Regions from separate parts of the Bradyrhizobium sp. SHOUNA76 genome, predicted to be linked through region 3. Evidence: riboswitches for the same ligand, from Rfam matches in the RefSeq annotation. Region 3 holds a riboswitch; each other region holds the start of a gene.
What was found. Region 3 has a riboswitch for cobalamin ahead of MOV74_RS16145 (TonB-dependent receptor domain-containing protein). Riboswitches for the same ligand answer to the same signal wherever they lie in the genome.

Region 1: it holds a riboswitch for cobalamin, as region 3 does, so the genes downstream of both, MOV74_RS32480 (energy-coupling factor ABC transporter permease) here and MOV74_RS16145 (TonB-dependent receptor domain-containing protein) in region 3, are expected to answer to the same signal.
Region 2: it holds a riboswitch for cobalamin, as region 3 does, so the genes downstream of both, MOV74_RS28840 (DUF1636 domain-containing protein) here and MOV74_RS16145 (TonB-dependent receptor domain-containing protein) in region 3, are expected to answer to the same signal.

What each region holds. Positions count from the first base shown of each region.
Region 1 covers NZ_JALBHA010000526.1:308-4,178, forward strand. Annotated here, with positions in the region: gene cobT (nicotinate-nucleotide--dimethylbenzimidazole phosphoribosyltransferase) at 1-933, opposite strand, end outside; gene cobF (precorrin-6A synthase (deacetylating)) at 944-1,693, opposite strand; gene MOV74_RS32480 (energy-coupling factor ABC transporter permease) at 1,734-2,411, opposite strand; cobalamin riboswitch at 2,448-2,667, opposite strand; gene cobA (uroporphyrinogen-III C-methyltransferase) at 2,713-3,444, opposite strand; partial or broken gene MOV74_RS32490 (cobyrinic acid a,c-diamide synthase) at 3,441-3,871, opposite strand, start outside.
Region 2 covers NZ_JALBHA010000400.1:468-5,952, reverse strand. Annotated here, with positions in the region: partial or broken gene MOV74_RS28850 (cobaltochelatase subunit CobN) at 1-1,841, opposite strand, end outside; gene cobW (cobalamin biosynthesis protein CobW) at 1,841-2,890, opposite strand; gene MOV74_RS28840 (DUF1636 domain-containing protein) at 2,887-3,261, opposite strand; cobalamin riboswitch at 3,355-3,575, opposite strand; gene cobO (cob(I)yrinic acid a,c-diamide adenosyltransferase) at 3,616-4,251, shown strand; gene MOV74_RS28830 (cobyric acid synthase) at 4,257-5,485, shown strand, end outside.
Region 3 covers NZ_JALBHA010000127.1:625-9,222, forward strand. Annotated here, with positions in the region: gene MOV74_RS16135 (hypothetical protein) at 1-153, shown strand, start outside; gene MOV74_RS16140 (hypothetical protein) at 303-554, shown strand; cobalamin riboswitch at 603-816, shown strand; gene MOV74_RS16145 (TonB-dependent receptor domain-containing protein) at 931-3,168, shown strand; gene MOV74_RS16150 (hypothetical protein) at 3,216-3,797, shown strand; gene MOV74_RS16155 (hypothetical protein) at 3,881-4,105, opposite strand; gene ilvD (dihydroxy-acid dehydratase) at 5,705-7,426, shown strand; gene MOV74_RS16165 (tetratricopeptide repeat protein) at 7,413-8,240, shown strand; gene xth (exodeoxyribonuclease III) at 8,344-8,598, opposite strand, start outside.

The sequences.
Region 1 (3,871 bases), on a different contig from region 3:
GTCGAGGCTGATCAGCGGTTGCACATTGAGCGCGCGGAGCACCAGACGATGCCCCTGCTCGGCCGATTGATGCGAGGCCAGCTGGAACGGCTGGCATGACGGGTTCAGCCGTGCTGCGGCGAGCGCTGCCACCGACACGATGAAGCCGTCGATCAGCACGGGGATGCGGCGCTGCGCGGCCGCGATGATCGCGCCTGAGATCGCTGCGATCTCGAGCCCGCCGACAGCACACATGATTTTTTCGGGCGACGCACCCGCAACGCCATGCAGCGCAATCGCGGCATCGATCACGCGCGCCTTGTGTGCGCGGCCGGCCGCATCGATCCCAGTGCCGCTGCCGGCGATTTCCTCGGCACTCACGCCAAGCAGGCTCGCCGCGATCGCCGCCGAGGTTGTGGTGTTGCCGATGCCCATCTCGCCGAAGATCAGCAGATCGGGCTGATTGGTCGCCGCACGCGCAACCGCGCGCTGGCCGGCCTCGAAGGCAAACGCCAGCTCCGCAGGTGTGAGCGCGGCCTCGACGCTGAAATCGCGGGAGCCCTGGCGCGGCCTGTCGGTGACGATGCCGCCTATCTCCTCCCGCGCCAGCGTCCCGGCGTCCACGACCTCCAGGCTCGAGCCCAACTCGCGCGCCAGCACTGAGATCGCCGCGCCGCCGGCGGCAAAATTCGCCATCATCGCGATGGTCACTTCTTGCGGATAGGCCGAGACGCCCTGCGCGACGATGCCGTGATCGCCGGCGAAGATGATGATCGGCACAAGCGCGGCGCGCGGTTGCTCCGTCGCCTGCAAACCTGCAAGCTCGATTGCAAGCTGCTCGAGCCGGCCGAGTGCACCGGTCGGCTTTGTCAGCTGCGCCTGCCGCGCCATCGCCGCCTCGCGATGGATCGCGGAGATCTCGGGGCACTTTTGGTAGACCCATTCGGGGAGCATGCTGCCTCGCTTAACGCGCGCGCTTGAGGATGTAGCTGTCCATGATCCAGCCGTGCCGCGCGCGCGCGTCCTGCCGCACCGCGACAATGCGCGGGCCGATCTCGGCCAGCGCGCCGGATAGGATGATCTGGTCGGGCATGCCGAGATAGGCGCCCCAATAGATTTGAATCCCGGCTGAATCTAGCGACTGGAACGCCGTGTCGCCGTCGAGCATCACCACCACGGTGTCGACGCCCTGCGGCCAGCCGCCCTCGCGCAAGCGGCGGCCGGTCGAGACCAAAAAGGGCTCGCCGATGTCGTTGAGCGGCAGCGCATGCGCCGCGCACAGCGCCTGAATCGAGGTGATACCGGGCACGACTTCAATCTTCGGCAAGGGATTGAGCCGACGCGCAATGCGCAGCGAGGAATCATAGAGCGAGGGATCGCCCCAGATCAGCAGCGCGACCTTGCCCTTGCCTGCAAGATGTTCTGCGATCGTCTGCGACCAGGTCGCGGCGACCGCATCGTGCCAATCGTCCACGCCCTTGCGGTAATCCGCTTCACCGGCGTCGCGCACGGGGAGATCGAACTCGGCGATTTCAGTCTTGTCGCTGGTGAGCACGTCCGCGCAGATCGTCCGCCGGAGATCGGCGAGGTCGGATTTCGCCGTTCCCTTGCGCGGGATCAGGACGAGATCGGCCGCGTTGATGGCGCGGATCGCGGCGCGCGTGAGCTGATCGGGATCGCCGCAGCCGATGCCTATCAGGGAGAGCGTGAGCATCGCGAGCGCGAGGGGCGGCATACCGCCCCTCGCTGATCTCTCAGGCCGCGTTATGCAGGCGCGGGGTGACGAGGCCTGGCGCGGTGACGCCACGCAGCGACTTCGCCAACGCCAGCACGGCGAGATCGGCCAGCGGCTCGATCACGATGACGAGCGCATAGGAGGCCGCGAACGCCGCGATGTTGGCGAGGTTGCTCATGGCAAAACCGGAGCCATAGAGCGCCCAGAACGCCACCCAGGCGATCACGCCAGCCTGATAGGTCGTCGAGAGCGCCAGCGCCTGCCGATACTTCAAATCGACATAGGCGGTGTTACGGGCAATGATCCGCGAGGCGATCGCCTGGATCGCGAACAGCGGCACCAGCAGCGTCGTGACGTTCATGCCGTATTGCGGGATGTCGGCCGGCTCGAACAACACGCCCTGGAGCAACAGGCCGAGCGCCAGGCCGAAGGCCGCAGGCGCCGCGCCGAACAGCAGGAACAAGGTCGAGCCGAGGATGAAGTGCACTTCGGAGACGCCGACCGGGAAGTGCGGCAGAACCTGGAAGAAAGTGAAGACGAGGCCCGTTGTGGCGAGCGTTCGCGCCGCGAAAGAGCCGACGCCCTGCTCGCGCACGGTCTCGGCTGCAAGTTTCAAGGCAACGCCGCCTGCGGCGATGCCGGTTGCGTAACTCAACACGAGCTTGGCGCCCGTCACGATTCCGGGTTCGATATGCATGGCTCAATTCCTTCCTGCCGTCACACCCGACGGCCTTGGCCTCAAAACGTGCAGGGCCGGTCTCCTGGCTCGCGGTTCACTGGGATCTCCGGCCTTCCCGAACCTTTCGGCCCAGTGGCGGTTCGGAGCCCCTCACCGCTTACAGTCGCGGGGGCGGCTGGGGTTTTGGGCGCCGCAACTTGGTCCGCCCACCCCCATTCCCGATTATGCTCCGACGCTTTGCGCCGCGTTGAGCACCATGCCTCTCCTGTGTGCCCCTTTCGCGGAGCCGGCGTCAAGGGGCGAACGGCCACCGCGGCCGTCACGACGGATAATCCCCCGCCAGCGCGCCGAACAGGATCACCGCAGCCGTGGATGCGGCGCCGCCGCGGGCAAGCTGCTCGGCAAGCTCGGCAATGGTGGTCCGGACCAGCCGCTCGTCGGGGCGGCCGAGGGATTCGGCGAACAGCGCCGGCGTATCCGCGGCGAGACCGTGCGCAATCAATTTTGCGGCAAGCCCCGGGAAGGTGCGCCGCCCCATATAGACCACGGTCGTCGCTTCAGGATCGGCCAGTGCAGCCCAATTCAGATTCGGCGGCAGCTCGCCCGTCACATCAGCCCCGGTCACGAACTGCACCCGGCGCGAGGTATGACGACGGGTCAGGGGAATGCCCGCTTGCGCGGCGGCCACACAGGCCGAGGTGACGCCGGGAATGATCTCATAGCCGATGCCCGCCTCGCGCAGCGTCTCCAGCTCCTCCTCGAGCCGGCCGAAAATGCCGGCGTCGCCCGACTTCAAGCGAACCACGCGCACGCCTGTCGCGGCATAGTCGACCAGGAGACGGTTGACATGGTGCTGCTTGGTCGAGGGTCGCCCGGCCCGCTTCCCGACCGCGACGAGATTGGCGCCGGGCCGGGCGAGATCGAGGATCGCACCCGACGCAAGATCGTCATAGAGCACGACGTCGGCCTCGCGCAGCCGCGCGGCGCCCTTGAGCGTGAGCAGCTCGGGATCGCCGGGGCCGGCGGAGATGAAGGAGACAAAACCGCTCACCGGTCCTCCGCGATCAGATGAAAGAACGTGCCGGTGGCACGTCCGCGCCGCGAGCCGGTCTCGGCGATGACCGCGCCAGTCGCATCAAGCACCACGGCCAGCGGCGTGTCGGGCTGGGCGAGGATCGTCGAATAGTGGAATTCGTGGCCGCGCAGGCGCGCACCGGCCTGATGGCCCGGTATCGGCGCGGCGAGTTCGGCGAGGCGGTAGCCCAGATGCATGCGGCGTTTGGCAAAGCTCGTCTCGAGGCCAAGAAGGCCCGTCATCTCATGGCGGATACCGTCCGCGTCGGTCAACGCGGTTCCCAGCACCATATAGCCCCCGCATTCGCCATGCACCGGCCGCGTTTCGGCAAAGTCGCGCAGGCCGCTGCGAAAGCGCGCATTGGAGGCGATCCTGCCGGCATGAAGCTCGGGATAGCCGCCGG
Region 2 (5,485 bases), on a different contig from region 3:
AGACCGTCGGCGGTCGAGTATTCGTCGAGCAGACGTTCGAGCCGGCGCAGCCCTTCCGGCACCGCAGACTTTTCCAGCGGCGGCGGCAGATGGCCGATCGTCACGGCGCCGATACGCCGCTTGGCCTGCGCTGCCTCGCCGGGATCGTTGACGATGAAGGGATAGATGATTGGAAGATCGCCGATCAGGGCTTCCGGCCAGCACGATTGCGACAGCGCTACGGATTTTCCGGGCAGCCATTCCAGCGTGCCGTGTGCGCCCATGTGCAAGACGGCATCGCTGCCCTGTGCCCGGAGCCAGAGATAGAACGCGACATAGGCGTGACGCGGCGTGCGGGCGAGATCATGATAATCGGCATCGCGCGTCGTCGCATCGCCGCGCTCGGGCTGGACCGCGATAACAGACTGACCGCATTGGATCGCAGCGAAGTGGAACGAGCCGTCGCGACAGCTCGGATCATCCTCCGGCGCTCCCCAGGCTTGCGCGAGATCGTCCTGCAAGACTTGCGGCAGGCGCGAAAGCGCCGCGCGATAGTCGGCAACGCGCCAGGTCAGTTGCCGATTGAGCAGTGTTTCGCCGAGCGCACGGACCGGCGCAACATCGAAGTTGGCCTCCGCGAGATCAGACAACAACGCCTCGACAGACGCCAGCGCATCGAGACCGACGGCGTGCGCGATCTGGTGCGGGCGTCCCGGATAGTTCGAGAGCACGAGTGCCAGCCGCTTCTCGCCGGCGGGCTTCTCCACGAGGCGGCGCCAGGCCGCGACGCGTGCGGCGACCGCCGTCACACGTTCCCCATCCGGCCGATGTGCCAGATGCGAAAATTGCAGATCGGGATCGCGTTGCGCCGCCGACTTGAAGCTCACCACGCCCGTGAACAGCCGACCGTCGACCTCGGGCAGCACCACATGCATCGCGAGATCGCCGGGCGAGAGGCCACGCAGCGACTCCGCCCAGTCCTCGCGCCGCGCCGTGGAGAGTGCGACCTGGAACACCGGACACGATGCAGCATCGAACGCCGTCGTGCCGTCGTCGCTGAGGGCCGAGAACGCCGTCGCGTTGACGATCGCGGCCGGAGGATTTTGCGCGAGATAGGCGCGCAGCCAGTCGGCGACGCCCGCGGCCTTCAGCGAGGTGACGAACACGCCACAGGCGTCAAAGCCCTTCTCGCGCAGCGCCGCGATCAGGGCATCGACCGGGCCGGTGTCCGCGGCGGTGAGATAGGAGCGATAGAACGTCACCAGCGCGCGGGGCTTCCCCTCGCCACCCACCGGCGCGGCGATGACGCCGCGCGCGGGATCGTAGAAGCCCATCTCGGGCACGCTCATCTCGCCGATAACAGGACCGGCATAGAGACCCGAGGCCAATGCGAGCTGCGCAATCGCGGCTTGGGCGGCGACCGGCCCACCGGTGTCGCAGAGCACCTTGAGCCGGCGCAGCGTCGAGACCGGCAGAGTCGAATACGCATCGAGCCGCGTGTCGTCACGGCCATCGGCCGGCAGCACCGCCAGCACGATGTTGCGGTCCTTGGCGAGTTGTTGCAAGGCAGCCAGCCCATACGCCCAATAGGACTCCCCGCCGATCAGGCGCACCAGGATGCCACGCGCCTGCGACAGCGTGCGCTCGATATAGGTGTCGACCGACAGGGGGTGACGGAGCTCCGCGAGATTGGCAAGCCGCAGCGTCGGCAGGCTGCCCTGGCCGCGCCGCCAGCCGGCCGCGAACGCGGCGAGATCGGAATCCGAATACGAGAGCACCACGAGATCGGCCGGGTCCTGGCCGATGTCCCTTGGCGTCGCGGTCTCCTCCAGACCGCGGCTCTCGCGGAAGACGACGTGCATCAGATGCCGAGCCTTGAGATACCAAGTCCTGCCTTGATGGCGGCCTCATCGATATCGCCGTGCTCGCCGATCACGACGAGCTTTGAGTGCCTGTGACCTGCGCCCCAGGGCTTGTCGAACTGGTGACGCACGCGCTCGCCGACCGCCTGCAGCAGAAGGCGCATCGGCTTGCCCGCGACGGCGATGTAACCTTTCGCCCGCAGCACGTTCTGCTCGCGCGCCAGCTTCTGCACCGATGCGACCAACGCGTCGATGTCAGCCACTTCAGGCAGATCGATCACGACGGAGGCGAAATCGTCGTGCTCGTGCTCCTCCTCGCCGTCATGGTGCGAGGGGCGTGCAGCGAGATCGTTCTCGGCGGCGGCGCCGAGGCCGAGGATGAGGCGCGCATCGATCGCGCCGTCGGTGACAGGGAGCATCGGCACGCGCCGCGGCATCTCGGCGGTGATCGCGGCCTTGGCGGCTTCAATGCCGGCGGCGCCCGCGAGATCGGCCTTGGTCAGCAGCACGATATCGGCGCAGGCGATCTGATCCTCGAACACCTCCGACAGCGGCGTCTCGTGATCGAGATTCTCGTCCGCTGCGCGCTGCGCTTCGACTGCAGCCGGGTCAGGCGCGAAGCGGCCGGCCGCGACCGCCTCGGCGTCGGCCAGCGCGATCACACCGTCGACCGTGATGCGCGAGCGGATCTCCGGCCAGTCGAACGCTTTCAGCAGCGGCTTCGGCAGCGCCAGGCCCGAGGTCTCGATCAGGATGTGATCCGGTCGCACCGGACGCGCCAGCAGTTTTTCCATGGTTGGAATGAAATCGTCGGCGACGGTGCAGCAGATGCAGCCATTGGCGAGCTCGACGATGTTCTCTTCCGGGCAGTTGGCATCGGCGCAGGACTTCAGGATTTCGCCGTCGACGCCCTCGCTGCCGAACTCGTTGACGAGCACCGCGAGCTTCTTGCCGTTTGCATTGGTGAGCAGATGCTGGATCAGCGTGGTCTTGCCGGAGCCGAGAAAACCCGTGACCACCGTCACAGGGACTTTTGCGAGCGAGTTCATTCGGCGGCCTCCGGCACGACGGCAACAGGGGGAATGCGGGCAAGCGACTGCTTGCGGAAGATCTCGGGACGGCTGCGCCATGGCACGATTCCGTCGGGCGCCGCCGCATAGGCCGCCGCGCCCGCGACCACGTCCTGCGCGTTGGCATCCGAGAGGCGGCCATAGACATAGGACCAGCGGCCGGGCGCGCTGAGCGCGACCGAGCAGCCCTGGCTGCAGGCCGACAGGCATTCAACGGGAACCACATTGACGCCGTCGGGCACGCCGGCGTCGAGGATCGCACCATGCAGGCGTTTTCCGGGCGTCGTCTCGCCCTCGCCGGGCGTCTCGCCGGCACGGCAGGTGATGCAGACGTGAAGTGTGACGGTCATCGCCTCTTCCAGATAATAGCGGGAGGCGATGAGGCACACGGACCATTCCCCAGAAGGCCCGTTTCCCCGTCGCGGAACACCCCGTCCGCCGGTCCAAAACTCGTCCGCGCTGGCAGGTCTCCCGGCTTGCGGAGCAGGGTCTTGCCCTTCGATCCCCGCCTTCCCGATCCCAAAGGGAATCAGTGGCTTCGGGCATCTCTCCGGTCACGGTCGCGGGGGCGGCTGCAGTTTGGACCCAAATCTTGCCGATTCGGACCCTATCGCATTCCCTCTTCGCCTGTCATAGGACAGGAACCAACGCCGGGCCACCATTTGCCGGTGGCCGCCTCTTGTCAAGCCGAAGGACCGGGACCGATGACGCCTGAACCGGATACCCAAACAGCCGAGGAAACCGACGCCCGGCACGCCCAGAAAATGGCGAAGAAGAAGGCCGCCCGCGACAAGATCATGGCGACCAAGAGCGGCGAAAAGGGACTGATCATCGTCCACACCGGCGCCGGCAAGGGCAAGTCGTCCTCGGCCTTCGGCATGATCGTCCGCTGTGTCGCCCATGGCTTCCCCTGCGCGGTCGTGCAGTTCATCAAGGGTGCCTGGGATACCGGCGAGCGGCGCCTGCTGACCGGCCATTTCGGCGATCTCTGCCAGTTCCACGCGATGGGCGAAGGGTTTACCTGGGAGACGCAGGACCGCGCCCGTGACATCGCCGCGGCGCGCGCCGGCTGGGAGAAGGCCAAGGAGCTGATCCTCGACGAGAGCTTGCGCATGGTCGTGCTCGACGAGATCAACATCGCGCTGCGCTACGACTATCTCGATATCGCCGAGATCGTCGAATTCCTGACGACGCAAAAGCCCGCGATGACCCATGTCGTGCTCACCGGGCGCAACGCCAAGGACGAGCTGATCGAGATCGCCGATCTCGTCACCGAGATGACCCTGGTCAAGCATCCCTTCCGCTCCGGCATCAAGGCGCAGGCCGGCGTCGAGTTCTGAATTCGATGGCGCGCACATTGATGATCCAGGGGGCCGGCTCGGACGTGGGCAAATCGCTCATCGTCGCCGGACTCGCGCGCGCCTTCACGCAGCGCGGCCTGCGCGTGCTTCCGTTCAAGCCGCAGAACATGTCGAACAACGCGGCCGTCACCGTCGATGGCGGCGAGATCGGCCGTGCCCAGGCACTGCAGGCGCTCGCCGCCGGCGTCGAGCCGCACACCGACATGAATCCGGTGCTGCTGAAGCCCGAGACCGATGTCGGCGCGCAGGTGATTGTCCAAGGCAAACGTATCGCGACCGCGCGGGCGCGCGACTACGCCGCGATGAAGCCGTCGCTCATGGGCGCGGTGCTGGAGAGCTTTGAGCGACTGAAGGTGCGCGCCGATCTCGTGCTGGTGGAAGGCGCCGGCAGTCCCGCCGAGGTGAACCTGCGCAAGGCCGACATCGCCAATATGGGCTTTGCCCGCAAGGCCGACGTGCCGGTCGTGCTGGTCGGCGACATCGACCGCGGCGGCGTCATCGCCCAGCTCGTCGGCATCAAGACGGTGATCGACCCCGACGATGCCGCGATGATCCAGGGTTTCGTCATCAACAAGTTCCGCGGCGATCCCACGTTATTCAAAGATGGTTATGGGCTAATCGAAACGAAGACCGCCTGGCGCGGCCTTGGTGTGCTGCCCTGGTTTGGGCGCGCCGGCGAGCTGCCGGCCGAGGACGCACTGGGTCTGACCGACGCGCGAAAACTCGGTCAATGCAAGATCGCGTGCCTCGCGCTGTCGCGGATCGCCAATTTCGACGACCTCGATCCGCTCAAGCTCGAGCCGGGCGTCGATCTCGTGATGGTGCGCCCGGGCGAAGCGATCCCCGGTGACGTCAGGCTGGTCATTATCCCCGGCTCAAAGTCCACCCGCGGCGATCTCGCCTTCCTGCGGGCGCAGGGCTGGGACATCGATCTCTTCGCGCATCATCGCAGGGGCGGCCATGTGCTCGGCCTCTGCGGCGGCTATCAGATGCTCGGGCGCAGTGTCGCCGACCCCGACGGTATCGAGGGCCCCGCGGGCGACACGCCGGGGCTGGGGCTGCTGGACGTCGAGACGGTCATGAGCCCGCAGAAAACGCTGACGCGTGTCGCCGCCGTGCACGCCGCGACGGACCAGCCGATCGAAGCCTACGAGATCCACATCGGCCGCACCGACGGGCCCGATCGCGCGCGGCCATTTGCGAAACTGAACGG
Region 3 (8,598 bases):
CAGGACATCACCGGCTCGACGTCGGCCTGCCCGATGCGGAACTACAGCTACAATCCCCGCGACATGAACCAGTGCGTCAATGCCTGCAAATCGTGCGATCGCGGCACCACGGTCACCTGCACGACCTCTTGCACCCTCAAGGGCGCGCGCTGAGATCCTGACGCCTGTGGCGGCCGGGAACGGCGAGCCCGAGATCGCCGGCTTCCAAGGAACAGGAGCTGGCGGTGCTTGGGCACCGGAACGATTCACTTGGGTTAAACATTGAAGGTGGCGGCAGGACGCGGAGTCCGATGGAAATGGGTATGCTCGATCCCGGTCGATTTCTGGTCTCGTGCTCGCATTGCGATGCCTGGCCGATGGCGGCCAATGTGAAGCGGTCGAGCTGGTGGGCGTCCCCGCACGAGGTCCGCTTTGTCTGCACGCGCTGCCGGCGCGAGGAAACCGCGATCGTCTCGGCCTCCGGCGAACTGACCCCGATCAAGCGCGTCGATGCTCCGCCTCGCGACGTCGCTGTCGCCTGGGCCCAGGCCCAGCGTATGCGAGGGCGGACCTGAGGGCGGTGACAACAGCCGCCCGTCGATTGACTCCCCGGCGTGACGCCACGTAAGTTGATCGGTGACGGTTCTCCTCACGGAGATCAAAAGGGAATGTGGTGCGGGATTGTCCCAACGGGGATTTGTCTCAACGCCACGGCTGCCCCCGCAACTGTAAGCGGTGAATCTTTCGTCCTATGCCACTGGGAATCTCGGTCCTGGGAAGGCGACGTAAGGTAACGACCCGCGAGCCAGGAGACCTGCCGTCAGCCGTGGTCACACGCGAAGAAGTCGGTCGGGGAGTACAGACATTGGTTTCACCGGAGCAATCCATCGCTCTGCCGTGAAACCTCGTTCGCTGTGACGTGCCACTGACGTCATACCGAGGTTTACAACCGTGTCCCGTCTTGTCTCTGCCGCCAGGCGCCTCAGCGCCGGCCTGCTCGCGTCCGTTTCCCTCCATTCGCTCGATCTGTCCCCCGCCTTCGCCCAGCAGGCCCTTGCCGAGCAACTGCCGCCGATCGAAGTGACCAAGCCCGACGATCAGAACCGCACCCGCGCCAGGGCGATCGGTGACGGCGAGCCGACGAAGCGCCGGGGAACCGCGAATGTCGCGCCGGCAGGCAATGGCGCCGGCTCATCCGGCTCGGGCTCCGAGGCTGTCGCCAGCAACGGCGGTATCGTCGGGGCCGCCACGACCGTCATCACGGCCGCAGATATCGCGCATTCGCCGTCGCAGACGCTAGCCGAGATCATCGCGACGCAGACCCCGGGCGCCCAGATCACGACGTTCTATGGCGGTCAGATCGGCGCGAAGACCAGCGTGGATCTGCGCGGCTTCGGCGCCTTTGCCAACGCCAACACGCTGGTGCTGGTCAACGGACGGCGGCTGAACGACGTCGACATGGCACAGGTGGACCTCTCCACCATCCCGCTCAATTCCATCGAGCGTATCGAGATCACGCGCGGCAATTCGGGAGCGGTGCTCTACGGCGACAACGCCGTCGGCGGCGTGATCAACATCGTCACCAAAAACGGCGTCGGCGGACCGCCGGTGACCGCGCGCATCGAGGCCGGCTTCGGCTCGTTCAACGCCAGGCTCGGCAACGTCTCGACCTCGCTCAATTCCGGTCCGTGGTCGACCTCGTTCTATGGCAATGCCGTCAGGACCGATGGCTATCGCGACAACAATCGCTATTCCCAGCAAAACGGCGTCGGCAATCTCAATTACTCAACACCGGGCCTGACCGCTTTTCTCACCGTCACGGGCGACAATCAGGAGCTGCGATTGCCGGGCGGGCGCACCGTCGATCCCTCGATCGGCCTCGACGAGCTCAAGACCAACCGGCGAGGGACGAGCACGCCGTTCAACTACGCCAACCAGCAGGGGTTTAGCGCAACAGCGGGCTTCACCAAGACCCTCGTCAACGGCGTCGATCTCATCGTCGACGGCGGCGTGCGCGACAAGAAGCAGCAGAGCGCGTTCTTCTCCAGCCCGGTGCCGGTTCCGGCCTTCTTCACGTCGACCTATGTCGATTCCCATCTGACGACGTGGTCGATCACGCCGCGGCTCAGTGTGAAGAGCCTCATGCTCGGCATGCCGTCGCAGCTCCTGACCGGCATCGACTATTACGATGCGAGCTTTCAGCAGAACCGCGGCGCCGGGCAGGGGCTCTCCTCCTGGCACAATTACGATCTCAGGCAGCAGACGGTCGCAGGCTATTTTCAGCACACATTGGGCGTGGCGCCTACGACCGACATCTCCTATGGCGCGCGGGTGCAGACCGTCAGTCTTGCGGCACGCGACAATTTCGACCCGGCGGCGCCGTTCAACGCCGACATCGGCGCGCTGCCGCTGACGAGCAACGAGACCCAATATGCGCTGCATCTCGGGGCCGAGCATCGCCTCAACGACATGGTCTCGCTGTTCGGCCGCGCCGCGCGCGCGTTCCGCACGCCCGACGTGGACGAGCGCCTGTCCTCGGGGCCTTCGTTCGATCCCCTGACCTTCGCCGCGATCCCGCAAACGTTCCAGCTCAAGACCCAGACTTCGCAGGACATCGAGGGCGGTCTGCGTATCAAGGGCGGCGGGCTGCAGCTGCAAAGCAGTCTCTATCTGATGGACCTCACCAACGAGGTCCATTTCAACCCGGTCCTGTTCTACAACACCAATCTTGATCCGACCCGCCGCTACGGCTCGGAGACCAGCCTGTCTTATCGCGTCAACGACGCTCTGCTGCTGCGCTCCGGCGTGGCCTACACCCGCGCCGTCTTCCGCGAAGGCGTCTGGGCCGGCAATGACGTGCCGCTGGTGTCGCGCTACACCGCGAGTGCGGGCGTCACCTGGAACATCTGGCAGAATTATTTGGTGCTCGATGCCACCGCGCGCTTCTGGAGCGAGCGGCGCATGGACAACGATCAGGCGGGCACCCAGAAGCCGATTCCCGCCAACGGCACGATCGACCTCAAGCTCAGCGGCCAGTATGAGCGCTACTTCTGGTCGCTCAGCGTCAACAACGCGCTGAATGCGTTCTACTACGACTACGCCATCGCAAGCACCTTCACGGACGGTCGCTTCAGCGCCTATCCGCTGCCCGGTCGCACCTATCTGCTCAAGGCCGGCGCCACGTTCTAATCACATTCCCTGAAATGGACGAGCATCCGAACGAGAAGAGATCACCCATGCCACTTAACACCCAGCCGTCTCACGGCGACCGTTTCCGGCTTCACCCGGTCGCGCCGCGCCTTGCGCCGATGTTCTGCTTTGCGCTGCTGACGGTCTCATGCGCGCTCGCAAGCTTTGCCTTCGCCTGCGCAACGCCGTTTGCGGCCTTCGCCGTCGTTGCCGCGGCAATGCTGCCGGCGCGCCCGGCGTTGCTCGTCGTCACCGGCGCCTGGCTCGTGAACCAGATCATCGGTTTCGGCGTGCTGCATTATACGATCGATGGCAGCACCATCGCCTGGGGTTTTGTCATCGGCGCCGCTGCGCTTCTCGCGACTGCCGTGGCTTCGACCGTGCTCCGCACGCTGCCGCAGGGCCGCACACCGCTGATGCTGGCGATCACGTTGGTTGTTGCCTATGCGACCTACGAGCTCGCGCTGCTCGCCGCGACGCCGTTCCTCGGCGGTGAAGGCGCCTTCACCGCCGCCATCGTGACCCGCATCGCTCTGACCTGCGCCGTCTGGCTCGCCGGCCTCGTCGCCGTCTGCGAGATCGTCCGGCTGCTCGATCCGTTTGGCAGCAGGGGCGCAATGTCGGCCTGAGCCGGCAGACTGTAGCCCAGACGAGCGCAGCGACATCCGGGATCCCAGCGAGTGGATCCCGGGTATCGCTGCGCTCACCCGGGCTACAAGACCGGAGTTTGGACCTTGGCCCACCGCCGCACGGCGACCGCCGTCCAGACCGTCTCGACAAGTCCGAACGGCCAGGCTCCCTGGAGGAAGCCGTAAATCCCGCTGAGCGCGCACGCCGCCGCGAAGGCCAGCACATAATCTGGCCCGCGCGGCTCGAGCGCGTAGAACAGCAGCATCGCGCTGACCGACAGCAGCCCGAAGATCGTGATTGTGTCCATCAACTCGCTGGCGGCTTCGGCTTCTTGGCAACCCCGAGCGCGTGGAACACCACTGGCTCCATGACCGATAGTGGCGACACCATTGCGTCGATGACGCACCTGTTGTGTCGGCGACGTTCGCAGCCGGCACGCTTGCGCGCGTCGATCGCAACGTCACTCTGGTCCCCGCACTAAGAGACAGACTTGCATCCAGCTCAAAAGCGGCCTGTTCAAAGTAGGTCCAAATCACGCAGAGCGCGATTTCATCCGGGCTACGGCACCATCATCGTCACCCTGAGGCGCTCGCCTCTTCGGCGAGCCTCGAAGGGCGACGGCCCGGCTGTGGCCGTTCATCCTTCGAGGCTCCCGGCGCGATGCGATGCGCATCGCGCCACTCGCACCTCAGGATGACGGAACGAGCGACACCCTGTGTCGCCCTCTGTCAATCCGCTCGCGCAAAAATATTCCACTTTACCGAAATTCGGAAATGGCGTATGTGTCGCCCATCCCGGCTCATCCAAGAGGGGCGATCTTGTGTCGTCACGCATCGCGAGCCGGGCCTGCGGTGGACGCGGCAGCGTCGGCATGGGAGGTGCGGGCAGGGCGGGTAGTCCCTGTGAGCCCGCGGCCGCGTGCGGACGAGCGGCGCTGTTAGGTTCGTCTCGCCTGTAAGTTTCCGGCTTTGTCGACAGGGCTGGGAAAACTGCGGCGAAATGGCGGGCCGTGCGTACGGCAAAACCGTGTGGTCCTGGCCGTCGTTGCTACGGTCAAGCTTTTCGCGAAGGTGCGAGCGAGCCCAACCGGGCAGACTGCATCATCCAATTCGCGGGGCGAGGGAGGCCAGAAGGAAAGTTCGGCTCCCGGGAGATCACGGCATAAGCCGTCCGACCATCGCGCAGGGAAGGCCGAGTGATCGGCGACACCTGTATGCTGCTGCGCGGTTCTTCCTGCGTGCGCGTTTCGCGCAGCGGACCGCGGGTGCCAGCCGGCACCCGGCCTTCCCTGCGCCCTTTTGGCTCAAGAGGGCGGAGCGACCAAGCAAAGCTCGGGCGAAACCAGCCGCGAGAACGGGAAGATGTGTCTGCCAGCGAGATACCAGCTGGAAGAGCGATGCCGTTGCACCAAACTCGGTCATGCGAGCGCAGCGACTTGTCCGCCGAAGCCTTGGCGAAGGCGGAAGCAATCCAGCATTGTGCCGTGTCGCCTTCTGGGTCCCGGCTCTGCGCCGCAACGCTCAACGCGTTGTGGCTTGTCCGGGACACGAGAGTGCGCGAGAGGGCCGACTCATGCGGGAATCTCGTCAGCGAACGGATGTCGGCGTGTTACTTGGATTAATCAAAGATTGTGATGCGTCATCCCTAGGGTATCTCGGTAAGTCACCCCCGTGTCTTCCCGGTAACGATTGTGCCGTCCATGCAACACCCGGCCCGGATTTAACCCTCATCACCGGCCGTTCGCATCGCCGCCGCTTTTTGGCCACACCCAGACATGAATAAAATCGCTCTAATGTTTTGGAGGTAGCGGGCAGTCCTTGACGCCACGAGAAAATCCCAAGGTCGATTCAAATCTTGGCTCTGATTTTTCGGGTCTGAAAGGGTTGACCGGGGAAACTGGTTTGCGATGGGCGCGAAGATTGACAAGCAGAGGCTGCCGAGCCGTCACGTGACGGAAGGCCCTGCGCGCGCGCCCCATCGGTCCTATTTCTACGCCATGGGTCTGACCACCGCGCAGATCCACCAGCCTTTCGTCGGCGTCGCCTCCTGCTGGAACGAGGCGGCTCCCTGCAACATCGCGCTGATGCGTCAGGCCCAGGCGGTGAAGAAGGGCGTGGCGTCGGCAGGCGGTACGCCGCGCGAATTCTGCACCATCACCGTGACCGACGGCATCGCCATGGGGCATGACGGCATGCGCTCCTCGCTGCCGTCGCGCGAATGCATCGCCGATTCGGTCGAGCTGACCGTTCGCGGCCATGCCTACGACGCCCTTGTCGGGCTCGCCGGCTGCGACAAGTCGCTGCCGGGCATGATGATGGCGATGGTCCGTCTCAACGTGCCCTCGATCTTCATCTATGGCGGCTCGATCCTGCCCGGCACTTTCCGCGGGCAGCAGGTCACCGTGCAGGACATGTTCGAGGCCGTCGGCAAGCACTCGGTCGGTGCCATGTCGGACGAGGACCTCGACGAGATCGAGCGCGTGGCCTGCCCCTCGGCGGGCGCCTGCGGCGCGCAGTTCACCGCCAACACCATGGCGACCGTTTCCGAGGCGATCGGCCTCGCACTGCCTTACTCGGCCGGTGCGCCGGCACCGTATGAAATCCGCGATGCCTTCTGCATGACCGCGGGCGAACAGGTCATGGACCTGATCGCCCAAAACATCCGGCCGCGCGACATCGTCACCCGCAAGGCCCTGGAGAACGCGGCTGCCGTGGTCGCAGCTTCTGGCGGCTCGACCAATGCTGCGCTGCACCTGCCGGCGATCGCGCATGAGTGCGGCATCAAGTTCGACTTATTCGACGTCGCCGAAATCTTCAAAAAGACACCATATATCGCGGATTTGAAGCCGGGCGGCCGTTATGTCGCCAAAGACATGTTTGAAGTAGGTGGCATACCGCTTCTGATGAAGACGCTGCTCGACAACGGCTTCCTGCACGGTGATTGCCTTACCGTCACGGGCCGCACGATCGCTGAAAACCTCAAGAGCGTGAAGTGGAATTCGCACCAGGACGTGGTGCACCCGGCAGACAAGCCCATCACCGTGACAGGCGGTGTGGTGGGTCTGAAGGGCAATTTGGCGCCAGAAGGTGCGATCGTGAAAGTCGCGGGAATGTCCAACCTCAGGTTCACCGGTCCGGCCAGGTGCTTCGACCGCGAGGAGGATGCTTTCGAGGCGGTCCAGAAGCGCACCTACCGCGAAGGCGAAGTCATCGTGATCCGCTACGAGGGGCCGAAGGGCGGCCCCGGTATGCGGGAAATGCTCCAGACCACCGCAGCGCTGACCGGCCAGGGCATGGGCGGCAAGATCGCGCTCATCACCGACGGCCGCTTCTCTGGCGCCACCCGTGGCTTCTGCATCGGCCATGTCGGGCCGGAAGCCGCCATTGGCGGGCCGATCGGGCTGCTCGAGGACGGCGACATTATCGAGATCGACGCGGTTGCCGGTACCCTTAACGTAAAATTGAGCGACGCCGAGCTCGCCCAGCGCAAAACCAAATGGAGCGCTCGCGCGACTAACCATACGTCGGGTGCGCTCTGGAAATATGCTCAGCAGGTTGGACCAGCGGTCGGGGGGGCAGTAACCCATCCGGGCGGCGCGCACGAGAAACAGTGCTATGCGGACATCTAGGCGTGCCATAGTTGCGTTTGTGTTGGGGGCTGCTGCGCTGGCCGCGCCGGCGCTCGCCTTCGACGGCGCCCCGGTCAACCCGAAGGACGCGACCATCCCGGTCGTGACCACCTTGCCTGGGACCGCAGCGACCGTGCGCGGCAAGGTCGCGCCGGTGGTTGTGCCCCAGGAGACCTCACTCAGTGCGCTGCAATATGCCGCCGAGGGTGGTCACCCCATCGCGCAATGGAAGCTCGGCCGCATGTACGCCAATGGCGACGGCGTCGCCCAGGACGATCTGCGCGCCTTCGAATATTTCAGCCGGATCGCCAACGCGCATGCCGAGGACAGCCCGTCGGCGCCGCAGGCGCAGATCGTGGCCAACGCCTTCGTCGCGCTCGGCCGCTATTATCTCAGCGGCATCCCGAACTCGAAGATCAAGTCGGACCCGGAGCGGGCGCGGGAGATGTTCTCCTACGCAGCCTCCTATTTCGGCAACGCCGACGCGCAGTACGACCTCGCCCGGCTGTACCTTAAGACGCCGGACGCCTCGCGTGAGGATTACCGCTATGGCGCGCGCTGGCTCGGCCTCGCCGCCCAGAAGGGCCAGCATGAGGCGCAGGCACTGCTCGGCCAGATGCTGTTCAACGGCGACCGTCTGCCGCGGCAGGCCGCGCGCGGCCTGATGTGGCTGACCCTGGCGCGCGACAGCGCCGGCATTGAAGAGACCTGGATCAAGGAAAGCTACAACCGCGCCTTCGCCAAGGCCTCCGACGACGATCGTGCCATGGCCCTCCAAATGCTGGAGCAGTGGGTGCAGGGCCGCCGGGAATAATCACTCCGCGCAGTCATACCGGGGCGATGCGGAGCATCGAACCCGGAATCTCGATATTCCGGGTCCGGCTCTTCAAGCCGCCCCGGAATGACGACGTTGCTGGCTACGCCGCCTCCAGATCCAGATCCGCCCACACCGGCACGTGGTCCGACGGCTTCTCCCAGCTGCGCACATAGCTGTCGATGCCGACATTGGCGAGCCGGTCGCTGGCCTGGGGCGACAGCAGCAGATGGTCGATCCGCAGGCCCTGGTTCTTCTGCCAGGCCCCGGCCTGGTAGTCCCAGAAGGTGTAGAGCCCGGGCTCGTCGGTGACGGCCCGCAAGGCGTCGGTGAGGCCAAGGCCGAGCAGGGACTGAAA